2 regions of the Geobacillus sp. C56-T3 genome follow, and region 2 is predicted to be linked to the other one. Evidence: riboswitches for the same ligand, from Rfam matches in the RefSeq annotation. Region 2 holds a riboswitch; the other holds the start of a gene.
The links. Region 2 has a riboswitch for thiamine pyrophosphate ahead of thiC (phosphomethylpyrimidine synthase ThiC). Riboswitches for the same ligand answer to the same signal wherever they lie in the genome.

Region 1: it holds a riboswitch for thiamine pyrophosphate, as region 2 does, so the genes downstream of both, tenA (thiaminase II) here and thiC (phosphomethylpyrimidine synthase ThiC) in region 2, are expected to answer to the same signal.

The regions. Positions count from the first base shown of each region.
Region 1 is NC_014206.1:3,080,934-3,090,001, forward strand. It holds gene GC56T3_RS15200 (ABC transporter ATP-binding protein) at 1-1,180, opposite strand, end outside; gene GC56T3_RS15205 (ECF transporter S component) at 1,195-1,785, opposite strand; gene tenA (thiaminase II) at 1,809-2,492, opposite strand; TPP riboswitch at 2,599-2,706, opposite strand; gene GC56T3_RS15215 (class I SAM-dependent rRNA methyltransferase) at 2,849-4,033, shown strand; gene GC56T3_RS15220 (MFS transporter) at 4,097-5,302, opposite strand; gene GC56T3_RS15225 (YfiT family bacillithiol transferase) at 5,923-6,459, opposite strand; gene GC56T3_RS15230 (alpha-glucosidase) at 6,515-8,182, opposite strand; gene GC56T3_RS15235 (ketopantoate reductase family protein) at 8,316-9,068, opposite strand, start outside.
Region 2 is NC_014206.1:445,096-454,163, forward strand. It holds gene GC56T3_RS02355 (IucA/IucC family siderophore biosynthesis protein) at 1-1,761, opposite strand, end outside; gene GC56T3_RS02360 (methyl-accepting chemotaxis protein) at 2,246-3,499, shown strand; TPP riboswitch at 3,635-3,748, shown strand; gene thiC (phosphomethylpyrimidine synthase ThiC) at 3,920-5,608, shown strand; gene GC56T3_RS02370 (RNA-guided endonuclease TnpB family protein) at 5,838-6,956, shown strand; gene GC56T3_RS02375 (aminotransferase class I/II-fold pyridoxal phosphate-dependent enzyme) at 7,567-8,745, shown strand; gene GC56T3_RS02380 (thiamine pyrophosphate-binding protein) at 8,742-9,068, shown strand, end outside.

The sequences.
Region 1 (9,068 bases), 1.0 Mb from region 2:
GCCGCTTTTGTCCGACCGACAGTTGGTACGGGTGCTGGTCTTGCTGCTCAACAAGGTCAAATTCACGCAACAGGCGGGTGATGGTTTCCTCGATTTCCGCTTCCGGCCGCCCTTCAAGCCGAAGCGAGTAGGCGAGCTCTTCGCGAACGGAATGGGCGACAAATTGCCACTCCGGATTTTGGAAAACAAACGCAATATGGCGGTAGAGCGGGTGTTGCCGCTTGATGTCGGCGCCTAGCAGCATATACTCTCCGTCCGTGCGGATGAGTTGCATAAGCGCGTGCAGCAACGTGCTTTTGCCAGCGCCGTTTTTTCCGGTGACGGCAATCCATTCGCCGGCGTGCACCGCTGCTTCAGGAACATAGATTTTCGCCTCCCGGCCGCGGAACCCGCGAAAACGGGCGAGGCGAAGAAGCTCCTCGCCTTGATGGCGATTTCGCCGCCTTGCCGTCCGGTCATAGTCGTCCCAGACGCCTGGATACCAAATCCCTTCAGCGGCAATGACGTCTTTATAGTCGGAAAACACCGCCTTCGCCTCGCCGTCGGCGATGATGCGCCCATCGCGGCCGAACAAGACAATGCGATCCACAAAGTCGAGCACATGGTCAATTTTATGCTCGACGATGACGACCGTTTTGCCGCGGCCCACCTGCTTCACCGTTTGCCATACCGCCTTCGTCCCTTCTTCATCAAGCAGCGCCGTCGGCTCATCCAAAAACAAGACATCCGGCTCAAGCGCCAGCACCGAAGCGAGCGCCAACCGCTGCTTCATCCCGCCGGAAAGCGTATGAATATCAGTATGCGGGGCGATCTCCAAACCGACTTGGTTCAGCAGCGCACGGATGCGGACGGGCATCTCGTGGCGCGGCACGCTTCGATTTTCGAGGGCAAAAGCGATTTCCTCGTCCGCATACGGCATGCAAAATTGCGCATCAGGATCTTGGAAAACATAGCCCCACCGTTCCGGCCGCTTAAGGCGCTCCGCTTTCATCGGCACATCGATCGAGTGGGGAATGATGCCAGCCATCACTTGCAATAATGTCGACTTGCCGCATCCCGACGGACCAAGGAGGAGCACTTTCTCCCCCTCGGCAATCGAAAGCGACAAGTCGCGAAACAGCAGCCCGTCGCTCCCGGGAAATTTCAGGCGCAGCCGGTCAATCGCAATTGCTTGTTTCATCGCCATTCGCCGCCTTACCGGTTCAACGCATCGTAATCGTCTTTTGAAGCCGGCCGCCACATTTGCGTCACTCCGGTTTTTTCGAGCGCTTTCGCCAATGAAACAGCAAGCACGCCGGAGATGAGGATGGCGCCGATAAAACGCGCCAGCAAAAAGAGCGCCATATTCCATGGGGCGAGCGCCTCAATATAGCCTTTGTAAAAGTCCATGATGAGCGAGCCAATCGTCGCCCCGACCGCGCCGAGCGATACAACGAACGTATCAAAGCGCCGATAGCGGAAGGCGGCAAAGACGAGCTCGGCAAACAGCCCTTGAACGACCCCGTAAATGAGCACTTCAAGCCCCCATTGCGATCCCATGATCAGCTCGCCGGACGAAGCCGCAATCTCCGCGAGCAACGCCACCCCTGGCTTGCGAATGAGCAAATAAGCGAGCGAGGAGGCGATAAACCACATGCCGTAAATGAGTTGATCGAGATGAAACCCTACTGCTCCCACCGCGCTATATAGTGGGCCCCATAATTTGTAAATAATGCCAAACACAATCGCAATGACGATCGTCGTTAAAATATCCGCCAATTTTAACCCTTTTGTCTTCACTTCCATCCTGTTCTCCTCCTTGTCTTGCGTCAACGGCTCGCCGCCAATTCAGCCGACGGCCACTGCTCAAGCCGATACGCCATCTCCCAAAACTCGTACTCATATTCGCTGCTGATGAGGAAATGCCGCTTCATCCGATGGCGATCCTCTTCGGTGACCTCGTCAGCGATGTCGTCAAGCCGCGCGATTTGCTCTTCCACAAGCGAGCGGAACCAGTCCGAACTGTAGGTGCCGATCCATTTTTCATAAATCGGATCGTTCGGGCGGCACGTTTTCAAGCGCTCGCCAATTTCGTAATACAGCCAGTAGCACGGCAAAATGGCGGCGATAACATCACCGAGATGCCCTTCGTACGCCGCGCGGTACATGTGCGACGTATAGGCGTACGCCGTCGGCGCCGGAATGAACGCCGCCCTTTCCTCTTCCGTAATGCCCAAGAGCTCGGCGAACGTTTCATGCAGCGACAGCTCGGCTTCGCACGTGCTTTGTGCATGGTGCGCCAACCGGGCTGTCGTCGCCAAATCCGGCGATTTCGCCGCCCCGATCGCCTGCACGCGGGCAAAATGGCGCAAATAATAGGCATCTTGCATCACGTAATAGCGAAACTTCTCGCGCGCAAGCGTCCCTTGGCCAAGCTCCTGAACAAACGGATGGCGGAAACTCGCCTGCCAGATCGGATCGGCCGCTTGGCGCAATTGTTTGGCAAATGACATTCGTTTTCCCCCTTTTTGGCAAAATAAAAACGCCGCTTCCTTTGCCGATTGGCGTAAAGAAAGCGGCGTGGGCATGCGACGTTGGCAAGGCAAAGCCTAGCCTTGCTGTGCTGCTCCTCCACTTCCCTACGCTGGCATTACCCAGATCAGGTGCTAAGGGTCTCAAAGGCACACTTTGATCTCAGCCTTTCTAAAGGCCCCCCTAGTGGATGATGGTGCAATTTTCAGTTTTCTTTACACTTAATCATACCATGGCACGAACGATTGTCAATCTTTTTTTCTCCGACGTTGCGCTATGCGTTGCAATCCGCTATGATGGAAACGCAGCAATTGACGACGGAATGGGAGTGGAAACGATGGCGAAGGTCATCCTGAAAAGAGAACGGAAAAAACGGCTTGAGCAAGGGCATCCATGGATTTTTCAAAGTGAAGTCGACCGCATCGAAGGCGATGCGACGCCGGGCGACTTCGTTGACGTTTACAATCATCAAGGTTATTGGCTGGCGAAAGGATATATCAACCCCGCTTCGCAAATCATCGTCCGCGTCTTGACGCAAAACCGAAACGATGAACTCGATGAGCGCTTTTTCATCGACCGCATCCGTCAGGCGTGGGCGTACCGTGAACGGATGATTCCCGGCGTTCGCTCCTGCCGCGCCGTCTATGGCGAAGCCGACTTTTTGCCCGGATTGATCGTCGACAAATATGAAGATGTGCTTGTTGTGCAAATTTTGGCGCTCGGCATGGAAAGGCGGAAAGACTGGATTTTGCGCGGCTTGCTTGACGTGTTTGCCCCAAGGGCCATTTATTTGCGCAACGATGTGTCCGTCCGCGAGCTTGAAGGCCTCAAACAAGAAAAAGGCTTTTGGTACGGAGAAGCGGAAACGGAAATCGAAATCGAGGAAAACGGCGTGAAATACATCGTCGATATTGAAAACGGACAAAAAACCGGCTTTTTCTTCGACCAACGGCAAAACCGCGCCGCTCTTCGTCCGCTCATCGGCCCGGAGACGACCGTGCTCGACTGCTTCACCCATACCGGCTCGTTTATGCTAAACGCTTGTCTGTATGGGGCAAAACATGCTACTGCCGTCGATATTTCTGAACATGCCATCGAAACGGCGAAACGGAACGCCGCGTTAAACGGATTCACGAACGTTGAATTTGTCGTCGCCAACGCCTTCGACTATTTGCGCGAGTCGGTGCGCGCCGGCAAACAGTGGGATGTCGTCATCATCGACCCGCCGGCGTTCGCGAAATCGGCCCATGCCGTCCCGAAGGCGCTGCGCGGCTATAAAGACATTAACTTAAACGGATTGAAGCTTGTCAAAGACGGCGGCTTTTTCGTCACATCAAGCTGCTCGTACCACGTCCGCCCGCACCTATTTCAAGAGATGATCGCTGATGCGGCATTTGACGCGAAAAAAGTGCTGCGCCAAGTATATTGGAACGGCGCCGGCTACGACCACCCGAAACTCCTTGCCGCGGAAGAAGGCGACTACTTAAAATTCGCCATTTACGAAGTGCATTCTCGGCGGTGACGAGCCGCCCTCAAAGGCCGTTTCGATGCGCTGCTGGGCAGAAAAAACGCCTAGGGGTTATCCCTAAGCGTTTTTTCGTTCCCTGGAGCGAAGCGATTGTTCTTTATGCAAGACCGACAGATAGACAAGCATCGAAAGGAGCACCGAACCGCTAGCAGCTAAATAAATGCTCGGATAGCCGAACCAATGGCTGATTTGGCCAAACACCATCGCCCCGACGCCGACCCCTAAATCAAAAAACGAGAAAAATGTCGCGTTCGCCATTCCCTTGCGGTGGGCAGGCGCCCGCTCGACGGACCACGCCTGCAGCCCCGGTTGCACCATGCCAAAGCCGAAACCGTACAGCACCGCCGCCAAAAGCAACGCCCATTCTCCCGGCAGCCAAGCGAGAAGAAGCATCGCCAGCAAAATAAGCCCCGCACCAGGGAGAAAGACGGCTCGATGCCCTTTTCGGTCATACAACTGGCCAGCGAACGTTCGCGTCACCATCAAGGCCAGCGCGTAAAGCAAAAAGTACAGCTGCAGGCCGCCGATCTGTTTTTGCGCCGTATATAGAGGCAAGAATGAGGCGATGCCGCCGAACGTCACCGTCAAGAAAAACAACAGCAACGACGGGGTCAAAGCGCTTTTTTCATACAAATCCCATCTGTTCGCCCCTTTGCCATGCACGGCTTCCGCTTTTTTATACGTGATCGCGGCGGCAAACAGCACCGAAGCGACTCCAAGCGCCGCACAAATGGCAAACAGATGGCTAAACGGAATCATAGCGGCAAGCACAAGTCCAAGCGACGGACCAAACGCCAAGGCGATATTCCCGGACAGCCCGTAATAGCCCATTCCTTCCCCGCGGCGGCTCGCTGGAATGATGTCCGTCGCCACCGTTCCGGAAGCGGTTGTCGAAAACCCCCAGCCGATTCCTTGGACGACCCGCATCAAAAAGAGAAGGAAAATGCTTGAGATCAAGCTGTAGGAACCGACAGAAATGACAAAAATGAGAAGCCCCAATAAAAACACAAACCGGCGCCCTTTCGTCTCAAGCGCATGGCCGGCGAACGGACGGACGATGAGCGCCGAAAACGTAAACACACCGACGACAACGCCAATCAGCTGATCGTTGCCGCCCAAATGCTCGACAAACAGCGGAAGGGTCGGCAGCGTCATTTGAAACCCAAGAAACACAAAAAAATTGGCCAAACAAATCAAAACAAAATCTTTCGTCCATATTTTTTCTTTTTGTTCTGCCATAAGCGGCTGCTGCTCCGCTCCCATACCGATCCCCCTTGCGAACTATGTATTTCGTGTCCCTTAATATTTGTTAGTATAACATAATCCTATGCCGCCGTTTAAGCAAAATGCGATTTCACCGTTCTCCCGGCAAGATGACGACAAAAAAGCCCCGCCCAGCCGGCGGTTCCCGGGTGTTGTTTGCGCAGCACCATCCTTCTATGATGCGTCAACTACCCCCACTTAGCTAACGCTTGAAGTGGGGGCTTGCAACTCCCCAGAAGTGCAAACGGACTTCGTCCTCCTTCCTTGACTTGGGGTTGCATCAGGGGGCAGGTTGACGACTGCCCAACGACGCAGGTCATGCCTGCATCGTTACCGATTCTCTCGGTGTGTCTGTTGGCAGTACTTGGCTTCCACACACAACAGACGGACCTACGCTCGATGTTTTGCGGTTGCAACGTTTCCTGCAACCAACTCCATACATCGAGCAGCCGTTATTGGAGTGCCTTTATTTAACGGTTTTCTCCACGCCTTTATTCTATCATACACAAAAGAAAGGGGGAACGCGCATTCCTCTCCCACTTACTCCCTTTGGTCGTTGAAGTGGGAGTCTCCTGCGCGAAATAGGATGAAGAAAAAAGCCGCCGAACAATCGGCAGCCTTTACCATCCTTTTCGTTTGCGCAACGACACAATTTGTGCGGTATGATGTTTCCCATGCCATGCATACAACGCGGTCAATACATACAGCGGCATCTCCCCCGCTGCCCCTTCCGGCCGAATGGTTCGGTGAAAATCCACCTCCGTCATCGATTCAAGCAACACCGTCCAGCGCGCATGCAGCCCGTCAAGCAGCAAAAGCGACGATTCAATCGACAATGTACGGGCATCAGCTGTTTTCGCCCATTCGCTTTCCGCAAACGGCTTCACCGTTGGGCCGTCTTCCGTCACTCCCCATTTCGTGCGCAAAAACGCATTCATGCTTGCATCAGCCAAATGATGGACGACTTGGGCCACCGTCCAGCCGCCGTCGCGATACGGCGTGTTCAGCTGCTCATCGTTCAAGCCGGAAACAGCGGTTCTTAAGTCGTTCGGCAGTCCGCGGATGGCAGCTATCCACTTTCGCACCTCCTCAGCCTCAAAACGCTCCGGCTCTTGAAACGTTCCGATCGGGTAGCGAATCGGATCGACCGTCGCCATGTTGATCATCTCCCTTCCGTATTCATTCATTCCACACAGAAAGGCAAATTCCTTCTTATTCTTTCCAGATGTATACGCGCGCCTCGTACGGCTTCAGCTTAAAACGCGTCGCATTTTTATGCGGACGGACCGGGTAGTTCGAGAGCGCCAAATCGCTTGACTGAAGGCGGAAGCCGTCATAGCGGTAAAGTGAAGGACGATCAGATACGTTGACCATGATAAGCGCCCGATCGCGGCCAAGCGTTCTTGTGTACGCGTAAATGGATGGGTGGTTTTCCAAAAGCAGATCGTACGTTCCGTAAACAAACAGCTCGTTCGCTTTCCGAAGCTGAATCATTTGTCGATAAAACGACCATACCGAGTTCGGGTCGCGCCGCTCGGCCTCGACATTGATCGTACGATAGTTTTCGTTCACCTTGATCCATGGCGTACCTGTCGTGAATCCAGCGTTTGGGGCACCAGACCATTGCATCGGGGTGCGCGAGTTGTCGCGCCCGGTTTGCCAAATGATCTTCATCACTTCCTCATGCGTCCGGCCGTTCGCCCGTTCGAGTTCATACAGACGCAAGGCAGCGACATCGCGGTAGTCGCGAATGTCGGAAAATTGCACGTTCGTCATCCCGATCTCTTGCCCTTGGTAAATGAACGGCGTCCCTTGCATGAAAAAGTAGAGCGCGCCAAGCGCCTTCGCGCTCTCCGCCCAATACTCGCCGTCATTTCCCCATGTCGACACTGATCGAGGCAAGTCGTGGTTTTCCAAAAAGAGCGCGTTCCACCCACGGTTTTCCAATCCTTTTTGCCATTTCGTCAACGTCCGCTTCAGCCGGCGGACATCGATCGAACCATCGGCTTTCCTTTTCCAAAGCCCTAAATGCTCAAACTGAAAAATCATATGAAACACGCCGTTTTCTTCCCCGACCCATTGTTCGGCCTCATCAACCGTTACTCCGTTCGCCTCGCCGACCGTCATAATGTCATATCGTGCAAACGTTTGCTCCTTCAACTCTCGCAAATACTCCATAATCCCTGGCTGGTTCATGTGCGCAGCAAATGACGGCACGTACTTCAGCCCCTTCGGATTTGGCAAATCGGGAAGACCCGGCTTTTTCTTAATGTGGGAAATCGCGTCGATGCGAAAGCCGTCGATGCCTTTATCCAGCCACCAGTTGATCATCGCATAAAGCGCCCGCCGCACTTCGTCGTTTTCCCAATTCAAGTCGGGCTGTTTGACGTCAAAAATATGCAAGTAATACTGACCCGTCCGCTCGTCATACTGCCATGCCGAGCCGCCGAAAATGCTTTCCCAGTTGTTCGGTTCGCGCCCGTCTTTGCCGTCGCGCCAAATGTACCAGTCGCGCTTCGGATTGTCTCGCGATGACCGCGATTCGATAAACCACGGATGCTCATCACTCGTATGATTGATGACCAAATCCAAAATGATTTTCAACCCGCGCCGATGGGCTTGGGCAAGCAATTCATCGAAGTCATCCATCGTTCCAAACTCATCCATAATGGCATAATAATCGCTGATGTCATATCCGTTATCGGCGTTCGGCGACCGGTAAATCGGACAAATCCAAACGATGTCGACTCCAAGCTCCACCAAATAATCCAGCTTTTCGATGATGCCGCGAAGATCACCGATGCCGTCGCCGTTGGCATCCATAAAGCTGCGAGGATAAATTTGATACGCAACGCCTTCTTTCCACCATGTTTTTTTCAAGGCTGCCTCCTCCTTGCGCACACGTTTTCACTATTAACTGTACACTATATTGGTGCGGTAAACAACTTCTCTTTTTCTCAAAAAAACAGCCGGTTGGCGGGGCTGCACGCTCCTGCCAACCGGCTGGGGTTGATCAACTCGTTGCGCGGCTCGCTTCGTAAATTTTTAAATTGTGATATACTGCCTCAAGCATCGGGGCATGGATGCCATGCCGTTTCGCCAATGCCAGCAAATACCCTTGCAAATGGTCGGCTTCGATGAGCTGTCCTTTTTCCATATCGCGCTGCATGGACGACTTCATCGTTGGGGCGATCTGTTCGAGCTGGGTGCGTTGCCGCTCGGCCATTTCATCGGTCAACGGCGCCCCATGCGCCTGGATGATCGTTTTGATTTCGCGAAACAGCCGGTCGATGATGACGCTCCCGTACTCGCCGGAGCGAATCGGCCCGATCGGGGCGCGGAACAGCGTCGTCACGCCCGACATCGTCGCAATGAACAAATATTTATTCCACATATCAGCCGCAATTTGTTCGCTTAGGCGAAAGCAGGCGTTGGCGCCGGCAAACAACGATGCAAGCACCTCCGTTCGCTCGCTCCGCCCGTTTGGCCATTCACCGAAACGCATCTCATGCGCCGGGCTCGTTTGGATGATCTCCCCTCTCTCGTTTAACGTCGTTTCGATAAAGCAAAGCCCGCCTAAGACATTCTCGCGGCCGAACGCCTTCCATAACGCCTCCATATGGGCCATGCCGTTTAACAACGGCAAAATCATCGTCGCCTCTCCAACATACGGTTTCGCGTCGGCGATGGCGCCGTCTAAATGGTACGCTTTGTTTGAGAACACGACAAGATCAAATGGCTCGGCCGATTCGCCGGCAACAAGCAA
Region 2 (9,068 bases):
GGTCAACGCGGCAAATGCATTCTCCATTACATCCGCTGTGGCCTGCCAAAGGAGTGTCTCGTCGATAGAGAACGTGCGGGAGAGGCAGGCGATCAGCTCGCCAAGATGGTTGTGAATGACGGCATGGGTGAACGTATGCCGCAATTCGTTAAGATCTGCTGTCACGATGCTTGAAGGCGCGAGCTCGTCAAGCGGATAGCGATGGCGACCGAAGCGGCCGCAATGAAGGCGGATTCCTCCCAAGTCGCGAACGTGCATTGACTGGGGCGCGCCGGAGCGAAAGACAGGAAGGCTATTTTGCAAGTGAGCTTCCAAGCTGATTCCGTACTTGCATAAAAGCAAGAGCAACGGCGGAACGAGCATTTCCGCATACTGCCGGAAAAACCATACAGCCGCCTCGCGCACGGAGCTTGCCCCCTGATTGGCTGCATATTCCTCAACGAGCTCAGCTGCCACCGGTTTGCCGCTCAGGAAGGAAGGGGCAAGGAGCGTCACGGCTGGCATCATGATATCCCCTTCCGCCAAATCGCGCTCCGGATTGGTTCGGACGATGGCCGAGAGCTGTTTGGCAAGAGCGGCATCCTCGTTGTCTGTCCGACCTTGCGGCGAGAAAGAGATGCCCGCTGTTTCGCTGACGACCCGAAAGCGGGGAGCAAGCCGCTCCTTGACGAGCACATCGTTCAGCCAAAGCGATAAGCGTGGTCCGTTGGCCGCTGCCGCCGGAGATACAGTGCGGATGGCGCTCGTCATTTGCACGTTGATCGGAGTTTTCAAATGATCGCCGGAAGCGCCGGGGATCATGAACGTCCGCACGGAAACGAGCGGATAAGCAGGCAGTACGCCGCCATCGATCGGAACGATTGTTTGTGCGGCTAGTTCGTTTTGGAAACGCTGTTGGATGACGTGTTTCCATTGCCATGGATGGACAGGGATGACGTCGTATTCGCATTCAGACAGGCCGTATGCCCGCAATGCGTTTTGCACAACGGACTGCAACGTTTTATCTTGTTCGTAAACCCAATCTGCCATCCGTCCGTAGGAAAAGGAAACGAAACGGCAATGGCTGCGACGCACCGCCAGCAAGGGGAGAGTGACTTTCGCTTCCCATTCCGGCGAATAGTCGATCATGTCTTGGACGCTGAAGCCGAGCCGCGTTTTGGCGCACGGGTGCAGTGTATGCCCGTCAATGACCGTTTGTTCGTAAAAGGTGAGAGGGCTAAACGGCCGCGGCTGGGCACGCACCCACTCGAGCGAAGACGAGTACGTTGCTCCATATGTATCGCGCCATCGACAGCGGCGCCGCTCGGCCGCGGCTTGGGCAAGCGCGTCGTTGATCACGCTGTTGGCGATTTCGGCGCAAAACTCGTCCCAATTTGGTGCACAACTGATGAGCCCTTCGCGTTGAAGCAGCTCGAGCAGCTCCAAGGGAGAGGAGAGAGACTTTCGCTCCTTCTGATCAAGCAGCCAAAGGCGCGCAACGGTAAACTGCCCTAAGGAAAACCGTTCCATTACCGCCGCTGTGATTTGTTTCTTCATAGAGAGTAGGATGGAAAGCTCCAATTTGTGGCCGGTTTGTTCCCAAACAACGCGATCTGGGCTGATGAGCTGTTCGCGAATAAGCGCCTGCAGCAGTCGGTTGGCTATGCGTTGACGGCTGTTCGGCAAGACGGCCAAAAACGAACGAGCCAACGATGGATCGACCGTTTGCAAATATCGATATGTTTCTTCTTCCTCAGTGAGAAAGAGGATGGACGAATTCAATCGGATCCCTCCATTTGATAACGATTATCAATTTCGTTAAATATCATAATATAAATGATTATCATTTTCAATAAGGAATTAAAAAATAGTCTTTCCGTCTAAGAGATAGGGAGGAGAGTAAGAAAAACTGACTAGTTCGATTGATGGGAGGGAGAATATAGAGGTTCCACCCTATGGTAAACGGCTGCGCTGCTTGTTTCACTTCAATGTCATTGCGGAGCAGATGCTCGACCGCTTTTAGTGTAACTGCTGAGAACACTGAATAAATATAACGTTTTTTGCTTTTCACTCAATAAATGAAGATTCGAAGAGGGGCTAAAACCTTGGTATAATAACGTTTTCTGATACTTTTGATGAACTCCTGTCATATAAAGGATGTCCGGTTGGGCGCTAAAGAAGGAAAACCAATGCACGTTGACGAATATGTCAATGCTATAGTAGTAGTATAAAGTTTTTTGACGATAGAAAAAAGGAGGAGAATGGATTGTCGTTAAGCGCTTATATCATTCGCACAATGTTCGTTGTCATTCCTGGCACAGCGGCGATCGGCATGGCCACATGCCTGGTCAACGGCATTCGCGGGGCGGCATTTTGGTGGACGCTTGTTGCTACGGTGCTGTTTGGGGCGATGCTCGGCTTCGTTTCGGCAACGCTCAACTATCGACGGTTTGTTGCCCCGATTGCCGTTATTAACGAACATTTAGGCAAGATGACAGGCGGAGATTTGACGGTGCGCATACCGCTTGATCGCGTGCAGCAGCTGCGGCCGATTGCGGCGTCGTTAAACGATATGGCAAACGCTTGGCAAAGTGTGATGGGGCAAATCCAACATCATGCCGAAGAAGTAGCGCAATATTCTCAGCAGCTTGCCGCCGTCGCCGAACAGACGACGAAAGCGACAGAGCAAATTGCGACAACGATGGAAACGCTTGCGGCAAGTGGGGAGGAGCAGGCCGATGCTGTCCGCACCACCGCCGCGTCCGTGCATGATATTTCCCAAACATTGAGCGACGTCGCTTTCCATACGAAAGAAGTGGCGCACCGGGCTGAGAAAACATCGGCGAAAGCAGAGGACGGCAAGCAGTCAATCGGACAAATGTCCGAGCAAATGCAGTTCATTTACGATCATGTGCAAACGCTCGGCCAGGTGGTGAAAGGGCTTGGGGAGCGCTCCAACGAGATTGGACAGATTACGGAAGCGATCACCGGCATTGCGTCGCAGACGAATTTGTTGGCGCTCAATGCGGCGATCGAAGCGGCGCGCGCCGGCGAGCAAGGGAAAGGGTTTGCGGTTGTCGCGGATGAAGTGCGGAAGCTCGCAGAACAATCAGCGCGCTCAGCGCAACAAATTTCCGAGCTGATCGGTTACATTCAAGAAGAAACGAAGCGGGCGGTTGCGTCTGCCGAACAGGTGATCTCCGAAGTGGCGAAAGGATTGAACGTGGCGGCGGCATGCGGCCAATCATTTGCCCATATTCGCGAGGAGGTCGGCCAAGTGAGCAAACAAATTGGACAAGTATCGTCCGCCATCGAGCAAATGACGGAGCATGCTCGTCAAGTGAACGACGCACTCCAACAGATGACCAATATTGTCGAACAGTCAGCGTCCGGTGCGGCCAACGTATCGGCAGCGACGCAGGAACAAATGGCTTCTGTCGAGGAAATCGCTTCTTCGTCGACATCGCTCGGTCAGATGGCGGACGAGATGCGGGCAATGCTGAAGAAATTTTCTGTGTGAGTGAGGAAAAGGACGCTTTCTTCGAGAAAGAGGGGCTTTCAAACGACGTGTGGGAGTCAACGTTTGGAATAAAATGGTTTGCATCTTTGCCAATTGCCTGATAAAATAAAAAAAGTCAGTCATCATTGTGATACGCTTATCTGCTAGGGGAGTCCGAGAGCCGGGCTGAGAAAAGAACGCGATGAAGTTCTTTGACCCTTTGAACCTGATCTGGGTCATGCCAGCGTAGGGAAGCAGGCAGCGGGAACAGATGGACGTGTCTTGTTCATTTGGCCTTTTGCCTTCGATCAGGTTCCGGTGTCGGAACCTGTTTTTATTTTGAATCGGCCGCCATCGCCTATTCTCGTGTTTGCCCCGCTTCAGACGGTGTGGCTTCAGATCTGATCTTTCATCATTTTATGTTGAAAGGGGAAGCCACGCATGGAAAACATCCGCTCGTTTATGTCGTTTCCGGAAAGCCGCAAAGTGTACATCGAAGGGTCGCGCCCGGATGTGCGCGTGCCGATGAGAGAAATTGCTTTGTCGCCAACGAAAACGCCGCAAGGAATGGTGGAAAACAAACCGGTGCGTGTCTACGATACGACGGGCCCGTATACGGATCCCGATTTTGAACCGGACGTGGAGAAAGGCTTGCCTCCTCTTCGCCGTCGCTGGATTGTCGAGCGCGGCGATGTGGAGGAAATGGAGCGGTCTTCTGTTGCGATCCAACGTTCGCTTCCGTTTGTGCGCCGTCCATTGAGGGCAAAGCCCGGAAAAACAGTGACACAAATGCATTACGCCAAACGGGGGATCATTACGCCAGAAATGGAGTTTGTCGCGATTCGTGAACAAATCAATCCGGAAATTGTCCGCCAAGAAGTCGCCGCTGGTCGGGCCATTATTCCAGCCAATATTAACCATCCGGAGAGCGAACCGATGATCATCGGCCGTCGTTTCCATGTGAAAATTAATGCCAATATCGGCAACTCGGCTGTTTCTTCATCGATTGAAGACGAAGTGGAAAAATTGCTTTGGGCGGTGCGTTGGGGCGCCGATACGGTCATGGATTTATCGACCGGCAAACACATTCATGAAACGCGCGAGTACATCATCCGCAATTCGCCGGTCCCCGTGGGAACGGTGCCGATTTATCAGGCGCTCGAAAAGGTAGGAGGGGTGCCGGAGAAGCTGACATGGGACGTGTACCGCGAGACGCTCATCGAGCAGGCTGAACAAGGAGTCGACTACATGACGATCCACGCCGGTGTGCGGCTTCATTACATTCCGCTCACCGCCAACCGGACGACCGGAATTGTCTCGCGCGGCGGCTCGATCATCGCCCAATGGTGTTTGGCCCACCATGAAGAAAACTTTTTGTATACGCATTTTGAAGAAATCTGCGAGATTTTGAAACAATACGATGTCGCGATCTCCCTTGGCGACGGCTTGCGCCCCGGCTCCATCGCCGATGCGAACGATGAGGCGCAGTTTGCGGAACTCAAGACGCTCGGCGAGCTGACGAAAATCGCCTGGAAGCATGATGTGCAGGTGATGATCGAAGGGCCCGGACATATTCCAATGCATAAAATTCGCGAAAATGTCGAGCAGGAACAGGAAATTTGTCATGAAGCGCCGTTTTATACGTTAGGGCCGCTTGTCACCGACATCGCGCCCGGGTATGACCATATTACGTCAGCGATTGGCGCCGCCATCATTGGTGCTTATGGAACGGCGATGCTTTGTTACGTAACGCCCAAAGAACATTTAGGGTTGCCGAATAAAGAGGACGTACGCGCCGGGGTCGTGGCCTATAAAATCGCCGCCCATGCGGCTGATCTGGCAAAAGGGCATCCAGCCGCTCAGCAGCGTGACGACGCGCTCTCGAAAGCGCGCTTTGAATTTCGTTGGAACGATCAGTTCAATTTATCCCTCGATCCGGAACGGGCCCGCGAATACCATGATGAAACATTGCCGGCTGAGGCGGCGAAAACGGCTCATTTTTGTTCGATGTGCGGGCCGAAATTTTGTTCCATGAACATTTCACATGAACTGCAACGGAAAATCAAAGAGGAGGGGATGAAAGAAAAAGCGCAACAATTTATTCGGCAAGGGTCGTCGCTGTATCAATGACAAGAAGCGGGCTGCGATGCTCGGCATGGTGGAGAGGATATGGAAGTTCGATCAACGGAAAAAGCATGAGCTGGAAAACGCTCGGTGCTGATCGAAGCAGCGGAGGGGGGCGAACGTTCATCGTCTTTGGCGAGGAGACCCCCACTTCAACGACCAAAGGGAGTAAGTGGGGGAGGAATCGCTTTTTTTGTGTTTTTGTATCACTTTTAGTGAAAGAGAGGTGAGACAAATGGACATGACGTTAACAGCCAAAATAAAAATTTACCCAACAGCGGAACAAGCAGAAGTATTGAAAGCCACCCTTTCCGCTTATCGACAAGCGTGCAACGCTGTGTCTGTTGTGATTTTGGACACAAAAGTGCTTGCACAAGCCAAGTTACACGACATGACCTATCGTCTACTTCGATCAAACTACGCTTTGCGTTCGCAAATGGCGCAATCTGTGATTAAAACGGTGATCGCTAGATACCGTTCCCTAAAAAGCAATGGTCATGAATGGACATTGGTTCGCTTTAAAAAGCCTGAATATGATCTCGTTTGGAATCGAGATTACTCCATTGTTCAAGGGTTATTTTCTGTCAATACACTAGAAGGACGAATCAAAGTGCCATTCGAACCAAAAGGCATGGAACAATATTTTGATGGCTCATGGACGTTTGGCACAGCCAAACTCGTCTACAAGCATAACAAATTCTTTTTGCACATCCCCATGACCAAAACAATTCCAACCGTAGATGAACACAACATTCGCCAAGTGGTCGGTGTCGATGTAGGGGTTAACTTTCTTGCAGCAGCTTATGATTCGCAAGGGAAAACTATCTTTTTTAACGGACGAAAAATCAAGCATATGCGTGCCAAGTACAAACGAATGCGAAAAACCCTCCAGCAAAAAGGGACGGCTTCTGCGCGTCGGAAGTTGAAAACAATCGGACAACGAGAAAACCGTTGGATGACGGATGTGAACCATGCTGTCACGAAGGCACTCGTTCGTCAATATGGAGAACGTACCCTTTTTGTATTAGAAGATTTAACAGGCATTCGTGAAAAAACAGAACGTGTACGTATCCATGACCGATATGAAACCGTATCGTGGGCTTTCTATCAGTTCCGTCAAATGTTAGAGTATAAGGCACGTTTGCATGGGTCAAAAGTGATGGTGGTTGCTCCGCATTACACCTCTTTGACATGTCCAAAGTGTGGTCATACGGAAAAAGCCAATCGAAAGAAACGTACACACACCTTTTGTTGTCGAACATGCGGATATACCTCAAACGATGACCGCATTGGTGCTATGAACCTTCAACGAAAAGGAATAGAGTACATCGTTGAAGGAACGACACAGGCATGACCTGCGTCGTTGGGTAGTTGTCAACCTGCCCCCTGATGCAACCCCAAGTCAAGGAAGGAGGACGAAGTCCGCTCGCACTTCTGGGGAGTTGCAAGCCCCCACTTCAAGCGTTAGCTAAGTGGGGGTAGTTGACCGCCCCTCTTGTTTATTGTGCAAATTGGTCCGGTTCCTTATTATTTTAAAAATATATAATTTTTAAAAAATATATTTACAAATCGTTTCGGATTGATTATGATAATGGCATAAGGTGCAAATTTCTAATCATAGAATGATCATGCGGGGAAAACTGCGCAGTCTATCGCGGCGCCTTCGCCGGCGCTTCGCTTCCATAGACAGCGGCCAGTTGCGTCATCGAACCGTGGATGATGCCGGCCGCTTCTTTTTATGGCGAAAGGGCCGGGTTTCAGAAGGTTGATCGCGTTTTTCTAGCAGCTTAGTGAAAAAATAACCACTTCTCCTGCATCGACCGCTTTTCGAGAAAAAAGATTTTGATGATGTCTTGATGTGAGAAAGCCATTGGTATTATAGGCTGCTTCTTGAACGTGAGACGGGCATGAGGGTGATGGGCGTGCGCATAAACTGAAACGAAGGGCCATGAGGAGGGATGGGATTGAACACATTTTCCGATATTGTGCAGACGATGCCGCCATATTTGTTCTCCCGATTTCAGAAGAAAAAAGAAGAACTGCTAAAGCTCGGGGTCGATGTCATTGATTTAGGGATCGGCGCCCCCGATTTGCCGCCCCCTTCCTTTGTCATCGAAGCGTTGAAAGAAGCGCTCGATGCGCCAGAACACTATACGTATTCGCCGTATGGCGGCTGCAGGGAGTATCGGGAAGCGGTCGCGCGTTTTTATGAACGGGAATATGGCGTCAAGCTCGATCCGGAGACCGAGGTGTTGGCGTTAATCGGCTCGAAAGAAGGAATCGTCCATTTGCTGCAAGCCGTTCTCAATCCCGGCGAGCTCGCCTTAGTGCCTGATCCGGGCTATCCTGTCTACCGGACGGCCGTCCATTTTGCCCGCGGCCAGAGCCTATCGCTGCCGCTCGATGCGCAACATGGTTATATTCCTCGGTTTGATGCGCTTCCCTCGTCCGTTTATGACCAAGCGAAAATCATGTTTCTCAATTATCCGAGCAATCCGACGGCCGCCGCTGTCGATTTGGATGTATTTGCCGAAGCCGTTTCACTTGCCCGTCAGCACCAGATGTTCATTGCTCATGATGCGGCCTACTCGTTTGTGACGTTTGCCGGTTTTCAAGCGCCGAGCATTTTGCAGGTGGACGGGGCAAAGGAAGTGGCAGTGGAATTTGGATCGTTGTCCAAAAGCTATAACATGGCCGGCTGCCGCATCGGATACGTAGTCGGAAACCGGGACATGATTCGAGCGCTTTCGGTGATCAAGAGCAACACGGATACGTGCCAGTTTATTCCGATCCAGAAGGCGGCGGTGGCCGCTTTGACGAACGGACGGACGTTTATTCGAGAAAATAGCCGCATTTATGAACAACGCATGAATATGATGGTCGAGAGACTTCGAGAACTGGGCATCGACGTGCAGCGGCCGAAAGCGACCTTTTTCTTGTGGATCCCGGTCTATGACGGATACTCGTCCGAACGATTTGCCGCCAAACTGCTGGAAGAAGCGGGAGTCATCGTAACACCGGGAACAGCGTTTGGATCCGCAGGGGAAGGATATGTCCGCGTATCGCTGTCAGCGCCGATGGAGCGTCTGCAGCAAGCCGTTGAACGATGGAAGCAAGTGGATTGGGAGGAATCGGCGCGATGAAGAGAACGATGCGTCACATCACGGTGGCTCAAGCCATCGTCGAATGTTTCAAACAGGAACAAATCCGTTATGTGTTTGGTGTGCCGGGGGAAAGTTATTTGCCCCTGCTTGATGCCATCTATGATGAGCCATCCATCGAGTTCATCTCCGCCCGCCATGAAGGGGGTGCTTCCTTTATGGCGGAAGGGTATGCGAAAGCGTCGCGGAAGTGCGGCGTCGTGCTGGCTACAAGGGCGGTTGGCGGGGCGAACTTAACGATCGGCGTCCATACCGCGAGGCAAGATTCCACTCCGATGGTCGTGTTTTTGGGGCAAGTGAACAGC